2 linked regions of the Thioclava sp. GXIMD2076 genome follow. The protein of the gene in region 1 interacts with the protein of each later gene in a pairwise test. Links are inferred from orthologs where the notes say so. Each region holds a gene or a part of one and is shown on either strand. Other genes may lie near its edges.

What was found.
Region 2: the proteins of WDB91_RS02430 (region 1) and WDB91_RS14335 interact in binary tests that used the Escherichia coli proteins (3 or more experiments, as listed by UniProt). The link is inferred for Thioclava sp. GXIMD2076 from one-to-one orthologs.

What each region holds. Positions count from the first base shown.
Region 1 is NZ_CP149932.1:485,095-500,021, forward strand. What follows is about bases 73-3,025. They hold WDB91_RS02430 (manno-octulosonate cytidylyltransferase), read left to right. Parts: upstream 73-1,126; coding sequence 1,127-1,924; downstream 1,925-3,025. Other genes in these bases: WDB91_RS02420 (ABC transporter permease), read right to left, coding at 73-209; cysQ (3'(2'),5'-bisphosphate nucleotidase CysQ), read left to right, coding at 333-1,127; galU (UTP--glucose-1-phosphate uridylyltransferase GalU), read left to right, coding at 2,261-3,025. Outside these bases: more of WDB91_RS02420, read right to left, coding at 1-72; more of galU, read left to right, coding at 3,026-3,166; UDP-glucose 4-epimerase GalE, read left to right, coding at 3,168-4,154; WDB91_RS02445 (glycosyltransferase family 2 protein), read left to right, coding at 4,183-5,205; WDB91_RS02450 (glycosyltransferase family 2 protein), read left to right, coding at 5,361-6,371; WDB91_RS02455 (beta-1,6-N-acetylglucosaminyltransferase), read left to right, coding at 6,368-8,065; WDB91_RS02460 (nodulation protein NodH), read left to right, coding at 8,070-9,467; WDB91_RS02465 (PTS sugar transporter subunit IIA), read right to left, coding at 9,464-9,925; ribosome-associated translation inhibitor RaiA, read right to left, coding at 9,961-10,539; lptB (LPS export ABC transporter ATP-binding protein), read right to left, coding at 10,842-11,594; lipopolysaccharide transport periplasmic protein LptA, read right to left, coding at 11,591-12,076; WDB91_RS02485 (hypothetical protein), read right to left, coding at 12,087-12,689; WDB91_RS02490 (ribonuclease D), read right to left, coding at 12,702-13,316; WDB91_RS02495 (flagellar basal body-associated FliL family protein), read right to left, coding at 13,465-13,974; flagellar basal body L-ring protein FlgH, read right to left, coding at 13,985-14,710; flagellar basal body P-ring formation chaperone FlgA, read right to left, coding at 14,716-14,927. UniProt on the Escherichia coli protein: Activates KDO (a required 8-carbon sugar) for incorporation into bacterial lipopolysaccharide in Gram-negative bacteria.
Region 2 is NZ_CP149933.1:75,200-90,150, forward strand. Bases 8,283-11,259 are described here. They hold WDB91_RS14335 (TetR/AcrR family transcriptional regulator), read left to right. Parts: upstream 8,283-9,423; coding sequence 9,424-10,095; downstream 10,096-11,259. Other genes in these bases: WDB91_RS14330 (glucose 1-dehydrogenase), read right to left, coding at 8,396-9,184; WDB91_RS14340 (MDR family oxidoreductase), read left to right, coding at 10,100-11,080. Outside these bases: WDB91_RS14280 (transporter substrate-binding domain-containing protein), read left to right, coding at 1-181; WDB91_RS14285 (amino acid ABC transporter permease), read left to right, coding at 244-963; WDB91_RS14290 (amino acid ABC transporter ATP-binding protein), read left to right, coding at 960-1,724; WDB91_RS14295 (SDR family oxidoreductase), read left to right, coding at 1,721-2,443; WDB91_RS14300 (peptidase), read left to right, coding at 2,598-3,455; hydA (dihydropyrimidinase), read right to left, coding at 3,567-5,000; WDB91_RS14310 (ribbon-helix-helix domain-containing protein), read right to left, coding at 5,259-5,642; WDB91_RS14315 (GMC family oxidoreductase), read right to left, coding at 5,692-7,272; WDB91_RS14320 (hypothetical protein), read right to left, coding at 7,269-7,799; WDB91_RS14325 (VOC family protein), read right to left, coding at 7,849-8,244; grxC (glutaredoxin 3), read right to left, coding at 11,288-11,545; WDB91_RS14350 (OsmC family protein), read right to left, coding at 11,591-12,028; WDB91_RS14355 (thioredoxin domain-containing protein), read right to left, coding at 12,063-12,386; WDB91_RS14360 (LysR family transcriptional regulator), read left to right, coding at 12,668-13,558; WDB91_RS14365 (MFS transporter), read right to left, coding at 13,592-14,800. UniProt on the Escherichia coli protein: Involved in response to both electrophiles and reactive chlorine species (RCS). Represses the transcription of the nemRA-gloA operon by binding to the NemR box.

The sequences.
Region 1 (14,927 bases):
CCCCGCACCGCGCTGCCGCGCAGCCCCAGCACACCGAACATGATGTAGAAGGTGAAGACGAGGATCACCACCTGCAGCATATTGAGCAAAAGCCCGATGACCGCGTTTCCGTGGCTTTTGCGCAGCTCGCGGACGGTCGCGTGATAGATCAGCCCCAGAAGACTGAAGCCCGACCCGATCGTTGAATTACTCTGTTGCGCTTTGAACATAATCCCGCACTCTGCCGCGTAAGACACAATATGTCTTGCAAAACTTGCTGTTTGCTTGATGCCCTATCATAACTGTGACAGCTAGACAGTAATAAGCCGCAATCGCGACGAATTGGAGACCTCATGGATTATGAAAAGCTCGTTCCCACCATGCGCAAGCTGGCGCTCGAAGCCGGTGACCGAATCATGGAAATCTATGATGGCCCCGATTTCGAGATCAAATCCAAATCCGATGACAGCCCTGTCACGGCGGCGGATGAAGCGGCCGACAAGATCATCTCGGACGGGCTGCGCGCGGCCTTCCCCGATGTAGCGCTGGTGACCGAAGAGCAGGCTACAAGCCATAATCTGGAGGTTTCGACCTTCCTCATCGTCGATCCGCTCGACGGCACTAAAGAGTTCATCAAACGTCGCGGCGAGTTCACCGTAAATATTGCCTATGTCGAGAATGGCGTGCCGAAGGCGGGTATTGTCTATGCGCCTGCCATCAAGCGTCTCTTCTATACGCTGGCCGATGGGCGCTCGGTCGAGGAGAAGGGCAGCTTCGACAAGGATCAGCCGGGCGAGTTGAGCCCGATTGCCGTCTCCACCCCCGATAACCGCGCTCTGATGGTCGTGGCCTCAAAATCGCACCGCGATCAGGCCACCGACGACTATATCGGCCAGTATGGCGTGAAGGACATGACCTCGGCGGGCTCCTCGCTGAAATTCTGCCTGGTGGCCACAGGCGAGGCAGATCTCTATCCGCGCCTCGGCCCGACTATGGAATGGGATACGGCGGCAGGTGACGCGGTCCTGCGCGGCGCGGGTGGCCTCATGGTCACCTTCGACGAGCACAAGACCTTCGTCTATGGCAAGGACGGCTTCCGCAATCCCTTCTTCATCGCCTATGCTCCGGGCGTTCTGCTGGTAAAATAATGTCGACCCTTATCGTTATTCCGGCGCGCTACGCGTCGACCCGCTATCCGGCCAAGCCGCTGGTGGCGCTGACCGGCTCGACCGGCGAGAAAAAGACCCTGATCCGCCGGAGCTGGGACGCGGCCATGTCGGTGGAAGGCGACCTGCGGGTCGTGGTGGCCACTGACGACGACCGGATCAAGGCCGAGGCCGAGAGCTTTGGCGCCGAGGTCGTGATGACCTCGCCCGAGTGCCGCAATGGCACCGAGCGATGTGCCGAGGCCCATGCCAATCTGGGTGGCGGGTTCGATTATGTGGTCAACCTGCAGGGCGATGCCCCGCTGACGCCGCCTTGGTTCATCGAGGCGCTGATCGAGGGCATCAAGGGAAGTGACCTGGATCTGGCCACACCGGTGCTGCGCTGTGAGGGCGCCATGCTCGAGGCCCTGAAGGAAGACCGCCGCAACGACCGCGTGGGCGGCACGACGGCGGTTTTCGGCGCGGCCCATCAGGCGCTTTATTTCTCGAAGGAGGTCGTTCCCTTTACCGGCCAGACCTATGCCCCCGATGCGCCGACCCCCGTCTTCCACCATGTGGGCGCCTATGCCTATCGGGCCGAAGCGTTGGCCCGCTATCCCGAATGGGAGATCGGCCCGCTCGAACAGCTTGAAGGGCTCGAGCAGCTGCGATTCCTCGAGAACGGCCATGACATCCTCTGCGTGGAGGTCGAATCGAAAGGCCGGCAGTTCTGGGAGTTGAACAACCCCTCGGATGTGGCGCGGATCGAGGCCATGATGGCCGAAATGGGACTCGCCTGACGGCTTTGGCGCATGGCGTATCGAGCCATGCGCCCCAAGATCCAGTCAAAGATCCACTGTTTTGCTTAAAATTTTCGCTACGTTAACCTGTTCATATACTGATTGATCAACGCAAAGATGGCGAAGTTCAGCCGAAGGTTCCATATGCTAACTTGATTAATCGGTAAATCTCAACACATTGAACAACAGAGCCGGCCGGTAGCCGCGACAGAATCGCAATCGCGCCGGATTAATTTATGCGCACACGCAGACTTGTTTGGAACCAAACTCCGTGTGTAGCATTGAGTAACATGCATTGGGTGCAGCTCCGCACTCGGATAACAAAAAAGGTGCTTGATGACACGCAAGGTCACTAAAGCTGTCTTTCCCGTGGCAGGTCTTGGAACCCGATTCCTGCCAGCGACCAAATCCATTCCGAAAGAAATTCTTACGCTGGTTGACCGCCCACTGATCCAGTATGCGATCGACGAGGCGCGTGCTGCAGGCATCACCGAATTCATCTTCGTCACCTCGCGCGGCAAGTCCGCGCTCGAGGATTACTTCGACGACGCCCCCGAGCTCGACGCCTCGCTGCGCGCCAAGGGCAAGACCGCAATCCTCGAGGAACTCGAGAAAACGAACATGCCGTCGGGCGCCATCGCCTATGTCCGCCAGCGTCGCGCGCTGGGTCTGGGCCACGCTGTCTGGTGCGCACGCCGCATGATCGGCGACGAGCCCTTTGCCGTCATCTTGACCGATGACGTAATCGCCGCGGACAAACCCTGTCTCGCGCAGATGATCGAGGCCTATAACGAGAATCCCGGCAACTATGTGGCCGCGATGGAAGTACCGAACTCGAAGATCTCGTCCTACGGTGTGCTTGATTGCGATCAGGTGAACAGCACGACCTATAAGGTCAATGGCATGGTGGAGAAACCGCCGGCGGAAGAAGCGCCGTCCAATCTCGCTGTAATCGGCCGCTATATCCTGACGCCCGAGATCCTGAACAATATCGACGCCGCAATCGAATCGAAGACCACCGGCGCCGGTGGCGAGTACCAGCTGACCGACGCGATCGCGCAGGAAATCGAAGCCGGCAATCCGGTCTATGGCTACCGCTTCAACGGCCAGCGCTTCGATTGCGGCTCCAAAGCGGGCTTCCTGCAGGCCACCGTGGCCTTTGGCTTGGCGCGCGACGACCTCAAGGACGAATTCGCGGAATATCTCGGCGATGTCATGACCATGCGGGCTGCTGCCGAATAATATGACGAAACATGTTCTTGTGACGGGTGGTGCGGGCTATGTCGGCTCGCATGCCTGTAAAGCTCTCCAGCAGGCGGGCTATGTCCCCGTCTGTTTCGACAATCTTTCCACCGGCTGGAAAGAGGCCGTCAAATTCGGTCCTCTCGAAGTCGGCGATCTTCATGACCGGGCCCGCCTTGACGAGGTAATCGCCAAATACCAGCCTGTCGCCGTGATGCATTTCGCGGCGCTCTCGCTCGTTGGCGAGTCGATGAAGAACCCTTCGAAATACTGGGCGACCAATGTGAATTGCGCGCTCAACCTGATCGAGGCCGCCATCGATGCGGGGATCGACAAATTCGTCTTTTCCTCGACCTGCGCGACCTATGGCGATCAGGACGGTGTGGTTCTCAATGAAGAAACCCCGCAATTCCCGATCAATGCTTATGGCGGCTCGAAACGTGCCATCGAGGATATGCTGCGCGATTTCGGCAAGAGCCACGGCTTGCGCTCGGTGATCTTCCGCTACTTCAACGTGGCCGGTGCCGATCCGGAGGCGCAGGTGGGCGAGCAACATGTGCCCGAGACCCATCTGATCCCGCTGATGCTGGATGCGATTGCCGGGAAACGCGCGGCTCTGACCGTTTTCGGCTCGGATTACGACACCCGCGACGGCACCTGCATCCGCGATTACGTCCATGTCTCGGATCTGGTCGATGCCCATGTTCTGGGGCTGAAATGGCTCGAGGAAGGCAAGCCCTCCGAGGTCTTCTGCCTTGGCACCGGCAACGGGTTCTCGGTGCGGGAAGTGATCGCGCAATCGCGCAATGTCACCAATCGCGAAGTGCCGATCACAGAGGGCGAACGCCGCGAGGGCGATGCCGCTGTTCTGGTCTCGGGGTCGGTGAAGGCCAAGGATGTCCTTGGCTGGGAGCCCAAACGCGCCGAGCTGGAAACCATGATTGCCGATGCATGGCGCTGGCATCAGGCGCCGGAATATGCAGAATAATTCCTGACCCAGTCAGGAGTGCTGTCCGATGCAGACCCACACGCTCTGGTCTGCATACCGGTTGCGACAAAAACGACGGAACGCCCTTCTGCGCGCCTATCTGGCGCGCAGAAAATTGTCGCCGCCCACGCGCGCATTTACCGCCGGCCCGGATGACATCCGGCTGTTCTGCTGTTTGCGCAACGAGATGGAGCGCCTCCCCGATTTCCTGAAACATTACCGCCGTCTCGGGGTGCGCCATTTTCTCATGGTGGATAACGGGTCGGATGATGACAGCGCCGCCTATCTGGCCGCCCAACCCGACGTCTGGCTGTGGCAGACACGTGCGAGCTACCGCGATGCCCGTTTCGGTATGGACTGGATCAACGGGCTTCTTCTGGCCCATGGGCAGGGCGCATGGTGTCTGACGGTGGATGCCGACGAGCTTCTTGTCTATCCCGACCATGACACAACCCCCCTCCCCGCGCTGACCCGCCAGCTCGATGCGGCTGGCCAGGACGTGATGGCGGCGCTGATGCTGGATCTCTATCCCGAAGGCCCGCTGTCTGGTGCCTTGTCGCTCGATGATCTTACCGCATTCGACGCATGGGGCTATGATTGGGAATATCAGCCCCGCTATGGAAACATCTCGATCCGTGGTGGCCCCCGCAAGCGGTGCTTCTTCCGTGAGAGGCCCGATCATGCGCCCCATCTGCACAAAACACCGCTGCTGCGCTGGCACTGGCGCTATGCCTATCTCAGCTCGACCCATCTTCTGCTGCCGCGCCGCCTGAACCGCGGTTTCGATCCACGGCATGGACTGATGACAGGTGCCCTTCTGCATAGCAAGTTTCTGGCCTCGTCGATGGATCGCGCCCGCGAGGACCAGCATCGCAAGCAGCATTTCACCCATGTCGAGAATTACACCCGGTATTACGACGCCCTGACCGATGACCCGATTCTTGCAGGACCGCCAACCGCCACGGGCCCCACGGCCGCGCATCTCGAGGCTCTGGGCCTGATCACGCGCGGCAGCAGGGGCACAAAATCCGATGAAACCACAGCTAATTAACCACGAATTATTTACCCCCACCGCGAGATGGCCTAGCGTGACCGCACCCGGTCAACCCGCCATCAGACGACAGATGCCATGGTAAAATATTGGCCCGTTAATCCTGTTGAAAAGAAGATCGGGCAATAAAGCCACATGCGGGCGCGAGTGATTGAGTGACAGTCAGGCAACTTTATAAATTACGTCTGGAACGCAAGAAGTTCCTGTTCCGTGCGTTCCGCAAACGCCGCGAGCTGCGCTCTGTTGCCGATAGAACCCGCGCGATCCGTCCCGATGATATCCTCGTGTTCGTGACCCTGCGCAACGAGCGTATCCGCCTGCCCTATTTCCTGCGCTACTATCGCGAGATGGGCTGCCATCATTTCATCATGGTCGATAACGGCTCGGATGACGGCTCACGCGAATATCTCGCGGCCCAGCCCGATGTCTCTCTCTGGCGCACCGATGCGAGCTACCGGCGCTCGCGCTTCGGGATGGACTGGATCAACCATCTACTGCGCCGCTATGGCACAGGGCATTGGTGCCTGACCGTCGATCCCGACGAATTCTTTATCTTCCCCTTCTGCGATACCCGCACGATCGATGCGCTGACCGACTGGCTTGATACCTACGAGATCCCGCATTTTCCGGCGATGCTGCTGGATATGTATCCCAAGGGTCGGCTCGAGGATCAGCCCTATCAGGAGGGCCAGAACCCGTTCGATATCGCCTGCTGGTTCGATAGCGGCAATTACACGATCAGCAAGAACCATCTGCACCAGAACCTGTGGATACAGGGCGGGCCACGCGCGCGGAAATTCTTTGCCGACGCCCCCGATCAGGCACCCTCGCTCAACAAGATCCCGCTGATCCGCTGGCAGAAGCACTACGTCTATCTCAGCTCGACCCATATGGCCCTGCCCCGCAACCTGAACCTGACCTATGATGAATGGGGCGGCGAACGGACCTCAGGCTGCCTGCTCCATGCCAAATTCCTGTCGGTTCTCAACGACAAGGTCGAGGAAGAGATCACCCGCAAACAGCATTATTCGGGCTCGCGCGAATATAAGGCCTATGCCGAAGTGCTGGCCGATGACGGCGAGCTGTGGTGCCGCTGGTCCGAAAAATACATCAACTGGCGCCAGCTGGAAATTCTGGGCCTGATGTCCAAGGGGAACTGGGCATGAGCGTGGGCTTTGTCATGATGTGCCACACGGCACTCGACCGCGCGGCGGAGGTCGCCCGCCACTGGGCGGTGCAGGATGCTCCTGTGGTCATCCATGTCGACAAACGCGTCTCCGCCTCGGCCTATGATGGCATGGTCAAGGCGCTTGCCGAGTTTCCGCATGTCTCGTTCTGCGAGCGCTTCGCCTGTGAATGGGGCACATGGTCGCTGGTAGCCGCGGCGCAGGCGGGGGCCGAGCAGATGCTCGACCGCCACGCAGACGCCCGCCATGTCTATCTGGCCTCTGGCTCCTGCCTGCCGCTGCGCCCGCTCGACGAGCTACGCGCCTTCCTTGATGCCCGTCCCTGGACCGATTTCATCGAGTCGGTCACCACATCAGAGGTCGGCTGGACACAGGGCGGGCTGGATATGGAACGCTTCACATTGCGCTTCCCCTTCTCGTGGCGCAAACACCGCCGCCTCTTCGATGATTACGTCGCCCTCCAGCGCCGGCTGGGTGTGAACCGCAAGCTTCCCGAAGGGCTCGTGCCGCATATGGGCAGCCAATGGTGGTGTCTGACCCGCAAGACCCTGACCGCGATCCTCAAAGATAAGGACCGTGCCATCTATGACCGCTACTTCAAGAAGGTCTGGATCCCCGACGAGAGCTATTTCCAGTCGCTCGCCCGCATCTATGCCACCTCCATCGAAAGCCGCTCGCTCACCCTGACCAAATTCGATTTTCAGGGCAAACCGCATATCTTCTACGATGACCACCTGCAGCTTCTGCGCCGCTCGGACTGTTTCATGGCGCGCAAGATCTGGCCCAAGGCGGACCGGCTCTATTCGACCTTCCTGCGTGTCAAGAAACCCGCCGAGAAGATTGCCGAGCCGAACCCGTCCAAGATCGACCGGCTGTTTACCAAAGCGGTTGAACGCCGGACGCGCGGTCGACCCGGCCTCTATATGCAGTCGCGTTTTCCGCATCGCGACCACGAGAACGGCAAGACCGCTGGCCCCTATTCGCTGTTTCAGGGGTTCTCCGACCTTTACGAGAATTTCGAGGGCTGGCTGTCGAAACATGTGGCCGGACGCGTGCACGGGCGGCTTTTTGCGCCTTGGGGGGTGGAGTTTGCGGGCCGTGACCCGATGTTCAACGGCTGCCTGCCCGCCAATAAGGAGATCCGTGACCATGCTCCGCAGGCCTTCCTGACCAACCTGCTCTGGAACGCGCGCGGCGAGCGGCAGTGTTTCATGATGAGCGCCAAGGACAATCAGGCGCTTGGCTGGTTCACCGCAACCGATCCCAATGCGCAGATCTCGATCATCACGGGCGCCTGGGCCATCCCGCTTTTCCGCTCGACCGAACCCTTTTCGGTGGTGCGCAAAGAGGCCGCATGGCTGCAGAAGAACGAGCTGGCCGAGCTGGAGATCCTGCGGTCTATGTATGTGAAGGCACGGGTGCGGTTCTGGAACCTGCAGGAATATCTGGAAAATCCGACCGAGCATATGCAGACCATCATCGACGAGATCAGCCCGCGCTCGGCGCGCCGCATCACCGAGATGCCACAGATGGTGGACCTGACCGGCTTCGGGCAATTCCTGCAGAACCTCAAGAACCAAGGCATGCAGCCGCAACTGATGGGGGATTTCTCTATCGTGAGTTCTCCCGACTCCCTGACATCGCGCCGCAAGCGCGCTCCATTATTGAAGTGATCCTATGGCAAATTTCGAAAGCTTCGTCATTCTGGCCGAGATGCGCACCGGCTCCAACCTGCTGGAAGCGGCCATCAATATGCTGCCCGATACCCATTGCCATGGCGAGGCCTTCAACCCTGTCCTGATTGGCTATCCCAACAAGGCCGAACTGTTGGGCGTCAGCAAGGCCACGCGCGATGCCGACCCCAAGGAGCTGTGGAAAAAGATCCGCAAGGCGCCGGGTCTGAACGGCTGCCGCTATTTCCACGAACATGATCCGCGCGTGCTCGGGCCGATGCTCAACGACCCCAAATGCGCCAAGATCGTGCTGACCCGCAATCCGATCGAAAGCTATGTCAGCCTGAAGATCGCGCGCTCGACCGGTCAGTGGAAGCTTGGCGATGCCAAGCACCGCCGCGTGGCACAAGCCGAGTTTGATGCGGTGGAATTCGAGGACCATCTCGAGGCACTGCAGAATTTCCAGATCAAGATAATGAACGCGCTTCAGGTCTCGGGCCAGAGCGCCTTCTATATCGATTACGAGGATGCGCAGGATATCGAGGTGCTCAACGGATTGGCCAAATGGCTGGGCGTGGCCGATGGCCCCGATGCCCTACCCGACAGTCTGGTCGTGCAGAATCCCGAAGGGTTGGAGGAGAAGGTCACGAATTTCGCGCAGATGGAGGCCTCACTCGCCCGTCTGGACCGGTTCAACCTCTCACGCACCCCCAATTTCGAGCCCCGCCGCGGGCCGAATGTGCCGGGTTTCATCGGGACCAGCTCCGGCAAGGCCGGCCTGCTTTATATGCCGCTACGCCCTGCCTCCGATGTGGAGCTGCGCGGCTGGATGGGGACATTGGGCGACATCACCGAAGGTTTCTCGCAAAAGACCCTGCGACAGTGGAAACGCCAGACCCCGCAGCATCGTAGCTTCACCGTGTTGCGCCATCCGGTGATGCGGGTGCATCTGGCCTTTATCGCTCTCCTGGATTGGGACAATTTCGCCCAGACCCGCGAGGCGCTGCGCATGACCTACAAACTGCCCTTGCCCAAGGACGGACAGTCGCTCGATCTGACGGCCCATCGCGCTGCCTTGCTGGAGTTTGCGCTCTGGTTGAAATCCAGCCTCAACAGTCAGACCAGCCTGCCTGTGCACCAGCTCTGGGCGAGCCAGTCGACCATGCTGCAGGCCTTTGCCAGCTTTGCTACGCCAGACCTGCTGGTGCGCGAGGACCGGATGGCCACGGACCTGCCCTATCTCCTGAAAACGGTGGGGCTGGACAGCAAAGCGCCCCTGCCGGTGTCCGATCAGGGGCGTGTCGCCTTGGCCGACCTTTATTCGGCAGAGCTGGAACAGGCGGTGAAAGACGCCTATTCCCGTGATTACATGCAGTTCGGCTTCACCGACTGGACGGACTAGGCCGCAAGCCCATGCGTGGTGGTCAATACGCCATGCAGGGCAGCCGGATCGGTGTTGGAGCGCAGTTTTTTGCAGGTGTCTTCATTGCGCATCGTGCGCGACACGAGCGCCAACGCTTTCAGGTGGTCCACGCCCGAGCTTTTGGGTGCCAGAAGGCCAAAGACCAGATCCACAGGCTGGCGGTCCACCGCATCGAAATCGAGCGGTTTTTCCAGACGCATGAACACGCCCACAACGTGATCCAGCCCGTGCAGACGCGCATGCGGCAGCGCGACACCATGGCCCACACCGGTCGGCCCTAGGCTTTCGCGCTCCTGCAGCGCATCCACGATAACCGCGGCATCAAGCCCGTAAGCCTGTGCCGCGATATCTGCCAGATCCTGAAACAGACGCTTTTTGCTAGCCACATTGGCAACCGCGCGAACGGCTGACGGGCGAAGCAGAGAGGATAGATCCATCGGTCCTTTTTCCGCGCCTTTCGGAGATCAGGCGCTTACTTGCTGTGACGGGGGTCAATCCAGCCAATATTGCCATCTTCACGCTGATAGACAACATTAACCCCGCCATGTTTTTCGTTGCGGAAGACCAAAAGCGGCTTATGGGCGAGCTCCATCTGCATCACCGCATCACCGACAGAGAGGGTCTGAACCCGCGTCTCCATCTCCGCCACGATCATGGGCGCATCGCCCCCTTCCGCACCGGTCGATTCGTCTTCCTCTTCCGGTGCCAGCACATAAAGCCCTGCCGCTTCGAATTCAACTGCGGTGGTGCGTGCCGCCTGATGGTCTTTCAGCCGGCGCTTATGGCGGCGCAGCTGTTTATCCATTTTTTCCTGAAGGGCGTCGAAGGCAGCATAGACCTCGGTCGCTACGCCTTTGGCCTGCGCAGTCAGACCCGTGGACAGGTGCACGGTCGCTTCGCAGATATACTCATGCGCGTTTTTCGAAAACACGACGGTGGCATCGGTCGGTCGTTGAGAATATTTCTCGACCGTGCTGCCCAGCTCGGTTTTGACATGGGTCTGCAGAGCTTCACCGATATCAAGCTGTTTGCCGCTAATTTGGTAACGCATGGCGTCTCCTTCCTTTATGACTGACCAACGGTGCTCGGCACCATATTTACAGTCGGTTAAATTCTGTGAGGGGGCACACCTTTCCTGCTCGTTCCCGACATCGGGCAAGGAAAAAAGCGGACCGGGCAGCCACCGTGAGGGCTGCGCAAAGCATCGGGAATATGATGACCAGATCACGCATTTGATTACATTTGGGAACGATCCCAAGGGGAAGTCAACGGGTGATCGTCGCCGCATTGCAGCACATGACAGCCATGTGACGGCACGTTCTTACGGCCTCACATCGCTGTAAAATCCGCCAGTTACTGGAAGCGGAAATCCTGACCGAGATAGACGCGACGGACGTCCTCGTTATTGACGACCTCTTCCGTCGTGCCCGACATGAGCACCTGACCATCGTGCAGGATGTAGGCGCGATCAACGATTTCAAGTGTTTCACGCACGTTATGATCGGTGATCAGCACCCCGATGCCACGCTCTTTCAACTGCGCCACCAGATGGCGGATATCGCCCACCGCGATCGGGTCGACGCCCGCGAAGGGCTCGTCGAGCAGCAGATATTTCGGGTCCGCTGCGAGGCAGCGCGCGATTTCGCAGCGGCGGCGTTCGCCCCCCGAAAGCGCCAGAGCGGGCGAATTGCGCAGATGTTCGATCGAGAAATCGCTTAGCAATTCCTCGAGCCGTTCACGGCGGCGGTGACGGTCCTCCACCGCTATTTCCAAAACGGCCATAATATTTTGCTCGACCGTCAACCCGCGGAAGATCGACGCTTCCTGCGGAAGATAGCCGATTCCGAATCGCGCGCGGCGATACATGGGCAGACCGGTCACGTTGCGACCATCAATGCTCACCTGCCCCGCATCCGGCGTGATCAGCCCCGCGATATTGTAAAAACAGGTGGTCTTGCCCGAACCGTTTGGGCCTAGCAGCGCTACCACCTCGCCACGGTTCAGCCGCAGCGACACATCACGCAGAACCACCTTCTTGCGGTAGCCCTTGCGCAGATTGGTTACGCTCAGCCCATGGCTGGCCGGTTCGAGTGCTGCGTCCATCATTGCCCCCCGGGCGCCAGAATCGTGCGCACGCGCCCGTCCATCTGCCCTGTCCCGGTCGTCAGATCGACCGTCAGCTTGTTACCGGAGAGCGCGTTATCGCCTTGGGTCAGCAGCACATCACCCGTCATGACCAGATTGCCATTGCGCACGTCATAGACCGCATCCTGCGACTTGGCCGCATCACTCGCCGACACCAGCGTAACACCGCCTGAAGCGATCAGCCGGTTGATCTCGCTCTGCGTCTGACCGTATTCCACATGCAGTTCCGCCGCTTTCAGGCGCATATCGTCCTGCACAACGAGAACATTCCCACGGAAGACAGCCTCACCGGTCGACTGGTCGACCTGCAGACTGTCGGAGGTGATCTCCACTGGAGCCTTCGTATTCGTCGACAGCCCGCCAAAATCCACCTGTTGCGCCGCGCCAAGCGACGGGATCGCCATCGAAGCCGCCACAATGATTGCCGTCAAGATTTGCCGCATCACACCACCTTCATTCTTGGGGCTGGTATACCAGCTTCACGCCCTTGGTGAAGAGCAGATTATTGGACCCACCAGGCTCGGGCTGGGAAAGCTCCATCGCACCCGCATCGAGCACCCCCATCGGCGCCTCGCCATGCACCGCACCGGGCGAAAGGACGCGGGTCTGGTCCGTGCTGATCTCGATCAGGTCGGAGCGCATCCGGTAATCGGTCGATGTCTGCATCGCCACACCCTCGCTCAACTCTATCAGATCTTCATCGGGGCGGATCTGACCCGCCGTCGCATTGAGATCGACCACGAGCCCGGACCGTGTCTGGAGCTTGGCCACAAGCTGCTGCACCGAACTCCCGTCGCCATTTCCGGGCTGGAGAATCGCCCGCGAACCGCGCACCGAAAGGGCAGCGCCTTCTTTTGTGACACCGGCATATTCCGGCGCCACCACTTGCGGCTCACGCGCCAGTTCCTCGATATCGACATCGGAATAGGGAATGACCGTGCCCGGCTCCACCCGATGCCCGATCAGGAAGACCGACGACAGCAGAACAAGCGCCGCAAGAGGAAGCAGCGTCTTGGCCCAGGTGACCAGCATGGAATGGCGGTTGTCACGGATCATGGGGGACTGGGATTAGTGATGGAAGATATCGCTCGGCTCGTCCCATCCCAGAAGATCCAGTTGGGCACGGGCGGGCAGGAAGTCGAAACAGGCCTGGGCGAGCTGCAGACGGTCCTCGCGCACGAGACGCGGCAGAAGCCCCGCCTTCAGCTTGTGCAGATGCAGAACATCGGAGGCCGCATATTCTTTCTGCGCCTCGGTCAGAACCGGAGCGCCCCAATCGGAGCTCTGCTGCTGTTTGGAAATATCGACCCCCGCCACCTCTTGCAAAAGCAGTTTCAGGCCATGGCGGTCGGTGAAGGTGCGCACCATCTTCGAGGCGACCTTTGTACAGAACACCGGCGCAGTCACAACACCGAAGGCGTTATAAAGCGCTGCGATGTCGAACCGCGCGAAGTGGAAAAGTTTCTCGATCTCGGGATCGGCCAGCAGGGCACACAGGCGCGGGGCCTCCGTCTGCCCCTTGGCGATCTGGACCAAATGGGCGTTACCGTCGCCGCTACTGAGCTGCACGAGGCACAGGCGGTCCCTGCGCGGATCAAGCCCCATCGTTTCGGTATCAATGGCCACTACCGCGCCAAGATCCAACCCTTCCGGCAGATCTCCCTCATGCAAATGGATCGTCACGGGCAAACTCCTGTCTTTCGCCCCATATAGGCGTTTTCGGAGGAGCTTGCCAATGTAAGCCGCGCACAATGCTTGTGTGGTTTACTAGCTGGACGCGCAAGACTCGCAAATTTCCGCGCATGTCAATCATAAGGACCTGCGCCGTTCCTCAGCTATCTTGGCGGAGAATATCCGACACGAGGATGCTTTTGACGTCTTTGCCCATCACAGTGCGCGCGGTTTCCAACAGAGCCCGACGCAGTTCTGTCATCCTGTCGGTCGAAGTATAGACCCCTTCGAAACCGCCATTATTCGCATGATCGAACAGAACCTGCAGGAAGGAATCGCGCAGTCTTGGCTCGACCGCATAGACGCGCTCCGTGCCACCGACCGGCATCTCGACCGACAGCGACAGGATCACCATCGCGCGAACTCGGGTCGCATCCAGCAGGGGCACAACGAACTGGTTGTTGAGCTTGACGAATTCGGAGGTCGGCACCCCCTCCTCGCCTTCTGCGGCCTCCCCATCCTCGGCGGCGTGCTCTCCCTCGGCTGCGCCATCGCCTTCGGCGCTTGCCGTTTCCTCAGGCGGGGGCGGAGCGGGGCGCAGGAAGAAGCCTGCACCTCCGCCAATCGCAAGCCCGAGGATCACGAAGATGACCGGAAGTAACTTACCCATCTAACTCCCCTCAGAACGGCATGATGATATCGGCGATCTGCGAGCCGATCCGCGGCTGCTGCACATCCGAGATCTGTCCACGACCACCATAGGAGATCCGGGCACCTGCGATCTTGTCATAGGTAATCTCGTTCTGGCGGCTGATATCCTCGGGGCGGACATATCCGGTCACGATCAGCTCGCGCACCTCGTAATTTACCCGGACCTCCTGACTGCCCTGCACCCGCAGAACGCCATTTGGGAGCACGTCGATGATGGTTGCGGCAATCCGCAGGGTTAATTGCTCGTTGCGCGAGACATTGCCATCACCATTGAAAGACGAGCTGGAATTGGTGGAAACCGCGCTATCCATACTCGCGCCATCCGGCAGCGCCTTGTTGATTTGCTCCGGGATACCGAAGAGCGACGGAATGCCCATCGACTGCGATTCGGACCGGCTACGATCGCTCGAATTCGAGAAATTGGCGCTATCGTCGATCTCGATAACCACCGTCATGATATCGCCTTTGCGCGCAGCGCGACGGTCGCCCAGAAGCGATTTCGGCGTTCCCGACCAGAGCGACGCTTGCGATACCGGCGAACGGTCTTCGGGCAATTCCGGCATCGGGATCGTGTTCATGGCAAAATATTCATTCGTATTCTCGACCGGCGTCAGATCCGGCGTCCGACCGACTTCGCCAAGACGCTGGCAGCCAAGGATCGAAAGGGTCATCAAAAGAAGGGTCAGGCGGCGCATAACAATCAGTCCTTGTTCACATAGGCGGTTCCATCCGCCGAAATCGTGGCCGAAACGGTGGTGCGGGAAGAGACATTCATCACGCGGATACTGTCTCCGATAGCCGCGCGCTCGAGCGCACGCCCTTCTGTAATAATCGTCAGAGAGCCGCGGTTATAAGCGAGCGATACGGTCTGATTCCGCTCGATAATCGCTGGCGCGCTCAAATGTTCTGGAC
Region 2 (14,951 bases), on another replicon or contig:
CAAGCCCTATTCGGTGGTCTATGTCGGTGTGCCGATGCAGCCCGGTTCGGACAAGCTGAAGGCGGCTATCGATGGCGCGATCCGCGAGATGCGCGAGAACGGCACGCTCGACGCGCTGGCCAAGAAATACTTCGGCATCGAGCATTTCAGCGATCAGCTGATTGATGAAGTCCCCCACTGATCGCCTTACAAAGCCCGGCATGCAGCGCGCGCCGGGGCCCTTCCTGATTTGCGGAGCCTGCCATGCAGCTCGATTATTCCATCGTTCTCAGCTATATCCCCGCGCTGGCGCAAGCCACGCTGATGACCATCCTCATCGCCGTTCTCAGTCAGGCGATCGGGACGGTCTTCGGCTTCCTTCTGGCGCTGGCGCGGATGTCGAAATATGTGTGGCTCCAGCGGGCGGTGATCGCCTATGTCTGGATTTTCCGCGGCACGCCCGTGCTGCTGCATCTGTTCTTCATCTACTATGCCGCGCCCACCTTCGGTATCACGCTCGAGGCATTTCCGGCCGCGATCATCGCCTTCTCGGTCAGCTCCGCCGCCTATAACAGCGAGATCATCCGTGCTGGCCTGCAGGCCGTGCATCCCGGGCAGGTCGAGGCCGCACAGGCCGTTGGCATGCACTACCCGACAATGGTCCTGAAGATCGTTCTGCCGCAGGCGGTCCGCGTGATCCTGCCCGTCTATATGAGCAATTTCATCACACATACGAAGAACAGCTCGCTGGCCTCGGTCATTACCGTGCAGGAGCTGATGCTCACCTCGCAGATGATCTATTCCAGCACCTATCATGCCATCGAGATCCTCTCGGTTGCCGGTGTGATCTATCTGACCCTGACCAGCGGTCTGACCGGCCTGCAACTCTGGCTCGAGCGTGTGCTCCAGGTCGAGAAGCGCCCGATGTCCGCCCGCAAACGCGCCCGTCTGGGCATCACGACCCCGGAGGCGCCCCGCGCATGACCCAAGCCATGATTGATATCCGCGATCTGAAGAAAACCTTCGGTCAGGTGCAGGCGCTCAAGGGTCTCACCATGTCCGTGCCGCGCGGCGAGGTAGTTTGCCTGATCGGCCCGTCCGGCTCGGGCAAATCCACGCTCCTGCGCTGCGTCAACCATCTGGAGCAGCCCAGCTTCGGCGAGGTCCGTGTCGATGGTGCGCCGGTGGGCTTTGTCGAGGCGGGTGGGCGCAAGCGCGCTATGAACGGGCGCGAACTGGCGGCGCTGCGCGCGCGGATCGGGATGGTGTTCCAGCATTTCTATCTCTGGCCGCATCTGTCGGTGATCGAGAATATCATTGCCGGTCCGATCTCGGTTCTGGGTCAGTCGAAGGAGGAGGCCGTGGCCGAGGCGCACCGGCTCCTTGACAAGGTCGGGCTGGCCGCAAAAGCCGGTGCCTATCCCGATCATCTCTCGGGCGGCCAGCGCCAGCGTGTGGCAATTGCCCGTGCCATGGCGATGCGCCCCAAGGTCATGCTCTTTGACGAGCCGACTTCGGCGCTCGATCCCGAACTGGTGGGCGAGGTGCTGCATGCGATGGAGCAGATCGCGGCCGAGGGGATCACCATGATGGTCGCCACCCACGAGATGGGATTTGCGCGTCGCGTGGCCCAGAAGGTCGTCTTCATGGCCGATGGCAGGGATGTCGAGGCCGCCGATCCGCAAACGCTCTTTGACACGCCCAAAAGCGAACGTCTGCGCCATTTTCTGGGGCAGATCCTGTGACCGGTCGGCTTGCAGGGAAGCGCTGCGTCATCACCGGCGCGGCGAGCGGTCTGGGGGCGGCGACCGTCGCCCTGTTCGTGGCCGAGGGGGCGACGGTGCTGGCCGTGGACCGCGATCCGGTCGAGGCCCGTCCGGGCGTTGTGGCTCTGGCCGCGGATGTCACCGATATCGACGCCGCTCGAGATGCCGTGGCCGAATTCGGTCCGGTGGATGCGCTGGTGGCCTATGCGGCGGTTTCCTTCGGGGGCAAGCTGCACGAGACCACGCGGGATCGCTGGGCGCAGGTTCTCGATGTCAGCCTGATGGGCACTGTGACATGGATCGAGGCGGTGCTGCCGGGGATGCGTGCCTGCGGAGGCTCCATCGTGACGGTGGGCAGCCAGATCGCACTGGCGGGTGGAGCCGGAAACGCGGCCTATGTTGCGGCCAAGGGCGCGGTGATGGCGCTTACGCGCAACCTCGCGGTGGATTATGCCGAAGAGGGCGTGCGGGTGAACTGTATCGCACCGGGGGCGATCGAGACCCCGATGCTGCGCCGTTCCTTCGCGCGTGCGCCCGATCCGGTGACCAAGGAGGCCGCCTCGCGCGGACGCCATGCCATGAAACGGTTCGGAAGGCCCGAAGAGGTGGCCAAAGCCGCGCTGTTTCTTGCGTCGGACGAGGCATCTTTCACCACGGGCTCGGTGCTTGCGGTGGAAGGCGGCTGGCTGGCGCTATAGGCTGGCCAGTGGAGTGGCGTGCGGAGTGGCGTGCGTCTCTTCGCCCTATTTCGTGCCGAGGGTAGTGCGACGGATGGCGCGGGATCGGCCTTCAGACAGGCTTACGGAGTGTCCGGATGGCGGGCGCTCAGGGTCGAACAGGAAAGACAGCCCCATGAACAGCAGTTCCGAATTGAGATTGGCCATCGGCCAGCAGCTTTACCGGATCGAGTCGCCCTTCGGGGCGCTCCCTGCGGATACTGGCACCGTGTCCGATGTCGCGGGTGCGCCGGACGGGAGCATCTGTCTGCTGACGCGCCGTGATCCGCGGGTGAGCGCGCCCGCCGATTGCGTCCATGTGCTCGACCGCGACGGCGCGCTTCTGCGCAGCTGGGGCGCGGGGAGGATTACGGATGCGCATAAGATCGCCATCGATCCGCAATCGCGGGTCTGGGTCGTGGACCGCGATGCCCATGAGGTGGTGGTCTTCGACATGCAGGGGCAGGAGCTGATGGCCATCGGGCAGCGCCATGGGCCGGGCCAGCCGTTCAACCACCCGACCGATGTCGCCTTCCTGTCGGATGGCGGATTTGTCGTGACCGATGGCTATGCCGGCGCGCAGGTGCATGTCTTCGGGCCGGAGGGCGAGAGGATCCGTGCCTTTGGCAGCCTCGGACGGCCCCCCGGCCAGTTCATCGTGCCACATGGCGTGGCGGTGCTCTCGGGGGACCGGATCGTTGTGGCCGATCGCGAGAATGACCGTGTGCAGATCTTCTCGCGTGAGGGGGAGGTTCTCGGGGTCTTCGATGTCTTCTGCCGCCCGATGGATGTATTTGTGGATGCGCAGGATACGATTTTCGTGACCGATGCGATCCCGACCCTGACGCGGATCAACGATCGGGGCGAGGTGCTCGGGCGCGGGCGCGGCTCTCTCAATGGTCCACACGGGTTCAGCGAGGGCCGGAGCGGAGAGATCCTGCTGGCCGAGACCAATCCGAGCCGCCTGAGCCGCCTGATCCCCCTGCGGGCTTGAATCCTGCCGGCCTAATCCCGTTGGCCTCAACCCTAGGGCCTGACAGACATCCTCGGGACTATTTCGGCACATGCGCCCCGACCGGTCGGGGCGCATGGTTTGTATCCGGCCTCAGGCCAGCGGGTCGAAGCCCGCCGGATGGCGTGGCACCGCCGCCTTGGGGAAGGGCGCGCGGGGTTGGAACCGCCCCGTGCCGGGGGCGGCCAGCACTTCACCCGCCTCCCATGCGCGGATCCCGCGCAGCCAGACTGCGATCGGCGCGCCGGTGGTCTCCATCCCCTCATAGGGGGTGTAATCCACGCCATGCTGCTGCATCTCGTTGGTCAGGATGCGCTGTTTCTTGGGGTCCCACAGCACGATATCGGCATCACTGCCCACCACCAGCGTGCCCTTTTGCGGCCAGAGGCCAAAGAGCTTTGCCGGTGCGGTCGAGACCAGATCCACAAAACGCATCGGGTCGATCCGGCCCTTGGTGACGCCCTCGTTGAAGACGATCGGCAGACGTGCCGCCAGGCCGGGGATGCCATTCGGGACCTTGTTGAACGGCGCATTCTCGCCGGCGTGGAGCTTGCCTTTCTCGCCGCCAAAAGAGGTCGGCGAGTGATCCGAGGTGATGGTCTCGATCGTATGGTCGCGGATCCGCGCCCAGAGCGCCTCGCGCGCGTCCGGCCCGCGCGGGCAGGGCGAGAACAGGAATTTCGCGCCTTCCATGCCGGGGCGGTCGAAATCCTCCTCGGTGAAGACCAGATATTGCGTGCAGGTCTCCGACCATGCCCGCACACCGCGATGGCGGGCGGCGGCGATCTCGGCCGCTGTGGCCTCGCCCGAGACATGGAAGATCTGCAGCGGCGCATCCAGCGCCTCGGCCAGCGTCAGGATGCGGTGGGCAGCCTCGCGCTCGCCGATCTCGGGACGCGCGAGCGCCGTGGCGGCGGGGGCCGTGTTGCCCTGACGCAGCAGTGCCTCGGTGAGATAGGCGATCAGGTCGTGGTTCTCGGCATGGATACAGCAGAGCATGTCATTACTCTTGGCAGCGGCCAGCGTGCGCAGGCAGGCCGCATCATCCAGCCGGTTGCCGCCGGTCATGAAGATCTTGACGGAGCGGTGCCCTTCCTCGGCGAGCGGCCCGAGTTCGGCCAATGCCGCGTCCGAGGCATCGGTCACCTGGATATGGAAGGCGAAATCGCAGCGCGAGCGGGTGCCACGCGCCATCATCTCCTCCACCGCCCCGCGCAGGGCAGAGCCCTGTTTCTGGACCGCGAACCCGATCAGCGTGGTGGTGCCGCCCGCAAGCGCCGAGGCCGTGCCGGAGGCGAAATCATCAGCGATTTCCGCGCCCGACGAGAGCGGTTGGTCGACATGGACATGGCTGTCGACGCCGCCTGGCAGCACCCACAGGCCGGTGGCGTCGATGGTTTCACGGCCGGACGGAAGGTCTTTGCCGATGGCGGTGATGCGGCCGTCGGTGACGGCGATGTCGGCGGTTTGCATATCGGCCGAAGTGACGATGACTCCGTTCCGGATGACGAGATCAGATGCGGTCATGGATCTTTGGAATTCCGAATGATTTTCGTTTGTTGACATTCACATGGATGCTGATCCGCACTCTATCCAGTTTACGGCTGGGTTGCCAGTCGGGCTTGGCCCTGAAACGCCGACGTGAACGGGGGGGAGATATATTTCGTGGGGATCGCCCCGCGCACGGGAAGGCCCTGCGCGGGTCCGGGCCAGCAGGCACCTGCCGCTCTTTCTGCTCTGCGGGCGGCCGGAACCTGCCACCCCCATGCAGGGGAGACAGGGCGCTCAATGCGAGCGGTCGGCACCGCTCTGTCTGGCCGTGCGGCGAGCATAGATCTCGCCCTCGCGGCTGAGCACCTCCTCGACGGGTAGGGTCGAGCCCGCAATGGTCTGATGGACAAGCCCGTGTAATCGCAGATCGATATAGCGCATGCAGCAGACCCTCAGGAACGAGGTAAAATTGCCGATATCATGGCCCTCATCGAGGCTTTCATTATAGAGCTGATGCAGGAGCTGCGGCACATTCATGCTGTCGCGCTCGGCGATTTCCTCCAGCACCATCCAGAACGACTTCTCCAGCCGGACCGATGTCACCATGCCATCCATTCGGATCGAGCGCGTCTGGCTTTCCCACAGATCGGATCGGGCTCCGACAAAAAGTCTACACATATCATTTCCTCCTTTGGTGATAGGGGCGGGCCGGAAGGCCCGACCCGCGTCACAGGGTGCCGCGTTTCAGCTCGCCTGCCAGATGGTCGGCCTGACGCATGGCCAGCGCGACAATGGTAAGCGTGGGATTTGCCGCAGCCCCCGTTGTCATCTGCGACCCGTCCGAGACGAAGAGATTGGCGACCTCATGCGCGCGGCCATTGCGGTCCACCACGCCATCTCCGGGCCGTGCGCTCATGCGCAAGGTGCCCAAGTTATGGGTCGAGGGGTAGGGCGGCGTGCGATGCGTGCCGGTGGTCCCCACGGTCTCGTAGAGCTTCTCGGCATGGGCATAGGCATATTCGCGCATGGCGACATCATTGGCATGATCGTCGAAATGGACGTTGGCCACGGGCAGATCCCACTGGTCGCGCACCGTATCGGAAAGGGTCACGCGGTTGCTGGCCTGCGGCATGTCCTCGCCCACGATCCACATGCCCGCCGTATTGGCATAAGCCTCCATGATCGCGGCAAATTCCGGCCCCCAGGCCCCCGGCTCGACAAAGGCCGCAAGGAAGGATGGCCCGAGCGCGATGGTCTCCATATAGTAGCCACCCACAAAGCCGCGCGCGGGGTCAAAGCGGCTTTCATCGGCAATGATCCCCGCCATTGTCTCGCCGCGATACATCTTCACGGGCTTGTCGAAGCGCGCATAGACCGAGCCGGTGAGGTGGCGCATATAGTTGCGGCCCACCTGATCGGAGCCATTGGCCAGCCCCGTCGGAAAGCGCGGACTGTCCGACAGAAGCAACAACCGCGCGGATTCGATCGAGTTGCCCGCAACACAGACCACTCGCGCCGCCTGCCGCTGCAGATTGCCCTCGCCATCGATATAGATCACCGCATCGGCGCGCCCGTCCTTGCCATGGGTGATGCGGATGGCGGTGCTGTCGGGGCGCAGATCCAACAGCCCTGTCTTAAGCGCGCGAGGGATCTCGCGCACAAGGGTCGACCATTTGGAGCCGTTCTTGTCGCCCTGAAAGTTGAACCCGTCCTGCACCGAGGCCGGACGCCCGTCATAGGGTTCGGCATTGGTGGCATAGGGGCCGGTGGCATACATCTTGTAGCCCACGCGCTCGGCCCCATTGGCGAAGACCTTGTAATTGTTGTTGGCCGGCAGGGCAGGGCGCCCGTGCCGGTGCGTGCTGCCCATCGCCTTCTCGGCGCGGTCGTAATAGGGTTCCATCTCCTCAAGCGTGATCGGCCAGTCGAGAAGCGAGGCGCCCTCGACCGCGCCATAGGTCGAGGCGGCCTTGAACTCATGCGCCTTGAAACGCGGTGTGGCGCCCGACCAATGGGTGGTGGTGCCCCCCACGGCCTTCACGATCCATGCAGGCAGGTTGGGGAAATCGCGTGCCACCCGCCATGAGCCCGATGTGGTGCGCGGGTCGAGCCAAGCCATCTGGTTGAAGGCTTCCCATTCGTTATTGATCCAGTCCTCGGGCTTGAGATGCGGGCCGGCCTCGAGGACCACGCATGCGATCCCCTGACGGGTCAGCTCATAGGCCAGCGTGCCGCCGCCCGCGCCCGAGCCGATGATGACCACGGCCTCTTCATCCAATGCGATCTGTTTCATGCGCGGCTCTATCATGGCTGTGCTCCCTCTTGCCCGTCATATTCCTCGATCCGTGGTTCGGGCAGCCAGTCGAGATCATTGAAGCCGCGGTGGATATAGCCCCCCTGATCGAAGCTCGCGCCCTCATAGCCAAGCGCCTGCCAGACCTCCTCGTCGTCATAGAGCGTGACCACGGCCTTGGCACGGACGAGCTGGAAAAAGCCCGTTTTCTCGATCCCGCGCAGATAGGTCAGCGCCGCGTCATCGCCCAGATCGGCAAAACCCTCATCGGCCAGATTGTCGAGGGCTGCGGCAAAAGAGATCTTCTGGCCGGGTGTCTGGCGCGCATCGTCGATCAGCGCCTTGGCGCAGCGCTCGTAAGGGGCATCGCTGAAGGATGGGTGCGGGAACATCACCCGCAACATGCGCATCAGGATGATGCGGCTGGATTCATGCCGGCCCAGTCCCAGACCGACATTGGCCGGTGCGGCACTGCCGAACACCGCGGCGACAAGCGCCGTCGACGTGCTGCCCAGCAGCACGTTCTTGTTTCTCGTCTTCATTGGGGTCCTCCTCCCGAATTCCGGCGCCTCCTACGCCGGTCGTCGCGTCTTATTTGAAGCGGCCTCCTTTCCCGATCACCTCGATCTGATAGCCGTCAGGGTCCGCGACAAAGAAAAACCGCGCAACCCGCTCGCCCCCGTTCTTGAAATCGACAATCTTGCGCGGCGCAAAGCCTTCGGCCTCAAAACGTGCATGTTCGGCCTCGAGATCATCGACCACAAAGGCCGCATGGCCATAGCCATTGCCCAGCTCATAGGGTGCCTCGGTGCCCTTGTTGATGGTCAGCTCCAGCTCGAAATCATTCTCGTCATTGGACAGATAGACGAGGGTGAAATCCTCGAAGTCCAGCCGCTCTGCCACGGTCAGACCGAAGGCCTTGCCGTAGAACGCGACCGAGCGCGCCTCGTCTCTCACGCGGATCATGCTATGGACGAATTTCGCCATGTAACCTCCCTTGGGGTGTTCGGATGATATATCCAGAGCGCCAGCCTATCAGCCGATCTGCGGGAACGGGTATTACCTCCATGCTACCTGTGCCCGCAAAGGTTGATCTAAGGCGGATGGCGCCCGTCTCAACGGTTTGACCGCCGGCGCATCACGAGAACTGGATGCCGCCGTCGATCATCACCGATTGGCCGGTCATGTAATCGGAATCATCCGAGGCGAGATAGGAGACATATTTGGCCACATCCTCGGGCTCCGAGACGCGGCCCAGCATGATCGCGCCCGCATATTTGCGGATCGCCTCGCCCTTGGCCAGGCCCTCTTCGGCGCCCAGTTTCTCGTCGATCAGATCCCACATATTTGTGCCGACAATCCCCGGACAATAGGCATTCACGGTGATCCCGTGTTTGGCCCATTCCATAGCCGCCGCCTGCGTCAGCCCGCGCACCGCCCATTTGGACGCGGAATACGGCCCGAGAAGCGCGAAGGGCCGATAGGCCACGATAGAGGCTGCACCGATGATCTTGCCTCCGCCGCCTTGCGCGATCATCTGCCTCGCCGCCGCCTGATAGCACAGGAAGACCCCGCGCAGATTGACATCCATGACCCTGTCCCAATCCGCGACATCGAGATCCAGAAGCCCCTGGATATGGGCGATACCGGCATTGGCAATCATGACATCAAGGCGTCCGAGCGCGGCCACAGTATCGGCGACCATGCGGTGCACCTCCTCGGGCTCCGAGACGTCGGCGATGGCGGTGCCGGATGTGCGGCCGAGACCACGGATCTCTTGCGCCACGGCCTCTGCGGCCTCTTCATTGGCCGGAATATCGTTGATCACGACATCATGGCCATCCTCGGCGAGCCGCAGCGCGATGGCGCGGCCAATCCCGCGGGCGGCACCGGTGACGAGTATCGCGCGTGATGTTGTCTTGCGCATGTCTGGTCCTCCTCCTGATCTGTTCCGGCGGGGCGGGCCTTCGAGGCGTTGCGCCGACCGGACGGTCAGTCTGCGACGGCGCGAGGGGCAGCGGGTAACATGGGGATACTACCTCTCTTCACGATCCCGTGGGGCTGCGAGACGGCTCGGAGCCTGCCCTAACCCCCGCGGGATGGTCTGGGGAGAGGTGGTCCACGCGGGTGCTTTATTTTCTAGACCGAATCGTCTATAAAATATCCATGCACCAGACTGACACCCCGCATCTCCCCGCCCCTAAGCCCCGCCGCGGTCGTCCCCGAAATGCGCCGGAATTCTCGGTGGCCCGCCAGAACCTGATCCGTGCAGGGCTCGAGCATCTGACCGAAAGAGGCTATTCTGCAGTCGGGGTCGACGAGATCCTGCAGGCCGCAAAGGTGACGAAAGGCAGTTTCTACCACTATTTCGGTAGTAAGGCCGATTTCGGTCTAGCACTGATCGCGGCCTATGACGCCTATTTCGTCACGCTGCTGGAGCGCGCTTTTGCCTGTGCGAACAGCTCGCCGCTCGAACGGATCAGGGTATTTGCCGAGCTGGCCGAAGAGGGGATGGCCCGCCACGGATTTCGGCGCGGGTGCCTTGTGGGAAATCTCGGACAGGAGATGGGCGCATTGCCGGATATGTTCAGAGGCGCTCTCGTGGCGGTGCTGGAACGCTGGCAGGCGCGCACGGCGACACTTTTTGCCGAGGCGCAGAGTGCGGGTGAACTGGCCGACGGGCATGACCCGCAGGCTCTGGCCGAGATGTTCTGGATCGGTTGGGAAGGGGCGGTGCTGCGCGCCAAACTCGAATTGCGTCCTGATCCCCTACGCAATTTTACCGATACCTTCCTTCACATGCTTGGCGGCGCTCCGCCGTGTTTCACCAAAGGATAAAATAATGAAAGCCATAGTCATCGACAAATCCGGTGACGGTCAGTCCGTCTCGCTGACGCAGATCGCCGACGCGCAGCTTCCCGAAGGAGATGTGCTGGTCGAAGTCGCCTATACGACGCTGAACTATAAGGATGCCTTGGCGATTACCGGCACGGCACCGGTCGTGCGCCGCTTCCCGATGGTGCCCGGCATCGATTTTACAGGCACCGTCGTGCAAAGCGGACATGCCGGTTTCAAGCCGGGCGACCGCGTGATCCTGAATGGCTGGGGTGTGGGCGAGAAACACTGGGGCGGTCTGGCCGAACGCGCACAGGTCAGCGGGGACTGGCTGGTGCCCTTGCCCGAGGGGCTCGATCTGCGTCAGGCGGCGGCCATCGGCACGGCGGGCTACACGGCCATGCTTTGTGTGCAGGCGCTGGAACGTCATGGTCTGACGCCCGCGCAGGGCGAGGTAGTGGTCAGCGGGGCGGCCGGCGGGGTCGGTAGCGTGGCAACCGCGCTTCTGGCGGCGAAGGGGTTCGAGGTCGCGGCAGTGACGGGCCGTGCCTCGGAGGCCGGATATTTGCGCGGTCTCGGGGCAAGCAGGGTGATCGACCGTGCGGAGCTGACGGGCAAGCCGCGGCCTTTGGGACAGGAACGTTGGGCTGGGGGTATCGATGTTGCAGGCAGTACGGTGCTGGCCAATATGCTGTCGATGATCAACTACGGCGGGGTGGTGGCGGCTTGCGGGCTGGCGGCGGGCATGGATCTGCCGGCATCTGTCGCCCCCTTCATCCTGCGTGGTGTGACACTTGCGGGGGTCGATAGCGTGATGTGCCCCAAAGCCCGCCGTCTTGCGGCATGGGCGGGGTTGGCCCAGGATCTCGATCTGGGCAAGCTCGAGGAGATGACCACCGAGCTTCCTTTTGAGGAGGTGATTGCCACGGCCTCGAAGTTCCTCGATGGCGGGGTGCGCGGCCGGATCGTCATTCCGGTCCGGGCCTGAGGCGCGACCGCCGACCCTGACGGACGTATAACGGTGCCGTCAGGGTCTGGCCGGTGCGCGTCTTCGGACCATATGCCCGGTCGGGGCTGCGGGAAAAGATTGTTTCTGTCGCACGTTCTCTGGTGCTATGGCCTCTGGAACAGGCGATAGACATGCCCGCCCGATCTACTGGGAAACCCGACCCTCTGCCAAAGCGGAAGAGGCCGATTACTCCAGTTTGAGCAACTGGGTCAGCTTGCCATTGCGCTCGAGAGTCATCAGCTCCGAACAGCCGCCGATATGGATGCCGTTGATGAAGATCTGCGGCACGGTATGCGCACCGCCTGCGCGCGAGATCATCTTCTGCCGTTTGCTGCGGGAAACCGCATCAATCTCGGTATAGGCGACCTTCCTGCTCTTCAGGATTGACTTCGCCCGCGAGCAATAGCCGCAATAGGGAGTGGTGTAGATTTCGACTTTGGCCATCACGCAGCCCTCTTGCTGGATGTGGGGGCATTCGCCCCCACGCTGTCAGGCCGTCGCTTCGACGGTGATCTCGGGCGTAACGTCAATGGTGACACCCGCCTTCTTGGCCAGATTGCCGATCATGCAGACCTTGTCGGCACGGGCGATCGCGGCTTCCGCTGCGCTGCGGTCATCCTCGGTCGCATTGGCGCTCAGAACCAGCTTGGCAGTGTGATGGATCGCGAATTCCTCGCCCGATGCCTTGGCTTGCGTGTCAACCGCAAGGGTCTGGACGGGGATGTTCTGCTTGGCGGTGATTGCACGCAGGGTCAGGGTGAAACAGGCCTGCGTGGACGAGGTGAACAGCGTCTTGGGATCGGTGCCCGCGCCCGAACCGCCGTATTCGGTCGGGATGCCGATGCCCGCTTCGAGGTTCTTGCCGGTGATCTTACCTTCGCCGTCAAAGCCGCCTTGCCAGGTGGCGCTCAGGGTGATGTCGCTCATGGTCTATTTCCTTATCTATATGCGGGTTGGGTATTCAGGCCGCGTTCACGGCCTTGACATATTTTGCTTTGGGGTTCAGCCCGACAACCATATCGACGGGCTGACCGTCCTTCATGATCACGACGGTCGGCACCGAGCGGATGCCGAAGGTGCCTGCGATCTCGGGCGCTTTGTCGATATCGATCTCGGCGAAGCCGGCGCTGTCCTTCATCTCGGCGGCGACCTCGTTAAAGACCGGCTCGAGTGCGATACAGGGGCGGCACCATGTGGCCCAGAAGCGCAGGACTTTCACACGGCCGGGGGTGTCCATGAACTCGGCAAAATTAGCGATATTGAGGCTGGTTACATCCTTCGACATTTCTGTCTCCTTCTGATGTGTGACAAACGGGTGGGACGCCTTAATGGGACGCCGCATCGGATGGCGGTCCGCATGTGGCGCCGCCTGGCAGCCCTGCATGGGCCATATGGATCGATGCCCTCCCGGGCATCGACCCTGAGGTGGTAAGCTTTCGGTGCATTCCTAGTGTGCCCCTTTACTTGCATTCTCGGTTGTTTTCAGCATATATGCTTTTAATGCGGGAGTTTAATTTCTTATTCGGCATCATTATATATTCTAAATAGAAATAAATGGAGTATCGAATGGAAATCAAGGAACTGCGCTGTTTTCTGCGGGTGGCCGAGACGCTCAATTTCAACCGTGCCGCGGAGATGCTGAATATGAGCCAGCCGGTGGTCACGAAGACCGTGGCCCAGCTGGAGCACAGGCTGGGGGTGAAGCTCTTCGAGCGCACCACGCGGCGTGTGGCGCTGACGGCGGCGGGGGTTGTGCTCAGGCGTGAGGCGGACGGGCTCTTGGCCCATCTCGATCAGGTGCAGCGCTCGGTCCGCCATGCGATTGCCGAGGAAAGCGGACGCTTTGCCATCGGCGTGACGCCCCTGGCGATGCAGACGGTGTTTCCTGCGGTGATGCGCGGCTTCCGCGCGCGCCATCCCGAGATCGACCTCCAGATCCACGAGATGCCCAGCGATGCGCAGGTCAGACAGCTTCTGGCTGCCGAGATCGACGCGGCCTTCCTGCTGCTGCCCGCCGCTGATCCGGCGCTGGAGGTGCAGGAGATCCATACCGAGCAGATGCGTCTGGCTGTTCCCAAGAGCCATCCCCATCTGAAAACGCTTGGCAATGCGCCGCTGCCGCTTTCGGCCTTTGCGGGCGAGACCTTCATCATTCCGCCGCGCGCGCAGAACCCCGGAGTGCATGACGAGATCATCCGTGCCTGTTCGGTCGCGGGCTTCCGGCCCAAGGTCAAGGACTGCACCGAGGGCCGCAGCTGCCTGTGTCTGGTGGAAGCGGGCATGGGGGTCAGTTTTGTGACCAACCGCATCGATTGTGCGGCAAGCGATGATATGCGGATCGTCGATCTGGAAGATCCGGCTCCCTCGCTTTGCGTGGCTCTGGCATGGCGCAAGGATGACCCTTCGGCGCTGTTGCAGGTGATCCGCGATCTGGCACTGGAAGAGGCGGTCATCTGACCGCCTCCCGTTTTATTATTCGTCTTCGGGCATTCAGGCGGCTTCGGGGCACTCCCCGCCATTTCCTGCGCGCAGGCTGGCACAATGGCGGCGGTCGATCCCTGCGCTGACAACAGCCAGCGCGAGCCCTACCAGCACCACGATGCCCGCAACCGGCCCCGTCATGCCGAGCCCCAGATGGTCGACAACCCAGCCGCCGCCCCCCGCACCGAGGGCAATCCCGAGATTGAAGGCCGAGATATTCATGCTCGAGGTCGCATTGACCGCACGCGGCGCGATCATGCTGGCCTGATTGACGGCGTAGAGCTGCAGGATGGAGACCGACCCGAACGCCACGATCCCCCAGACCATCACCAGAGGCACCATTGTCCAGAGGCTGCCCGAGAACGGGATCAGAAGCAACAGCGCCACGGCCATCACGCCATAGATCCCCAGAAGAACCGGCATCGCGCCGGTCCTGTCGGCAAGGCGCGCACAGATCAGGTTACCGATCGCCACGGCCACCCCGTAGAAGAACAGGAGCGTGCCGATCCCATTGGGCGTCATGCCGGTAAATGTCTCGAGGATCGGCGAAAGATAGGTGAAGGCCACGAACGAGCCGCCATAACCCACCAGTGTGATCGCGAAGAGAAGCGCCAAGCGCGGCTTGAGCACCACCGACATCTGTTCAAGGAACGAGGCAGGTGCCGGACGCTCGATATTATTCGGCAAAAGGCGCGCCAGGGCGAGGATCGAGATGACCCCGATGGCGGTCACCGCGATGAAGGTCGCGCGCCAGCCGAAGAAATTGGCGATGAACGTGCCCAGCGGCACCCCCGAGATCAGCGCGAGCGTAATGCCGGTGAACATGGTGGCAATCGCCTGCCCGGCTTTTTCCTTGGGCACCAGCTGGGCGGCAACCACAGTGGCCACCGAATAGAACACCCCCTGTACGACACCCGAAAGGATGCGGCCCAGAAGGAGCATGTTAAAGCTCGGCGCAAGGGCCGAGAGCGTATTGGCGATGATGAACAGCCCCATAAGGCCAAGCACCAGCTTCTTGCGGTCGAACCGCCCCGTCAGGGCGGTCAGCAGCGGTGCTGCAACCGCCACGGCAAGGGCATAGATGCTGACGGTCAGACCTGCGGTGGCAAGGCTGACATCTGTATCGCGGGCGATCTGCGGCAGGATCCCGACAATGACGAATTCCGCCATCCCGATAGCCAGCGCCGCAGCCGTAAGAGCCCAGACTCCGATAGGCATGAGTAACTCCGAATAGATTGGAAGCCCGCGGCAAGGCGGGCGGATACCCGGAGAGATAGGGGAAGGAAGCGCGTTTGATAAATTCTACATCGGAAATAAAAATACATCGGAAGCGTAATTAATACAGCCGTGTATGATATCCGTTCTCTGC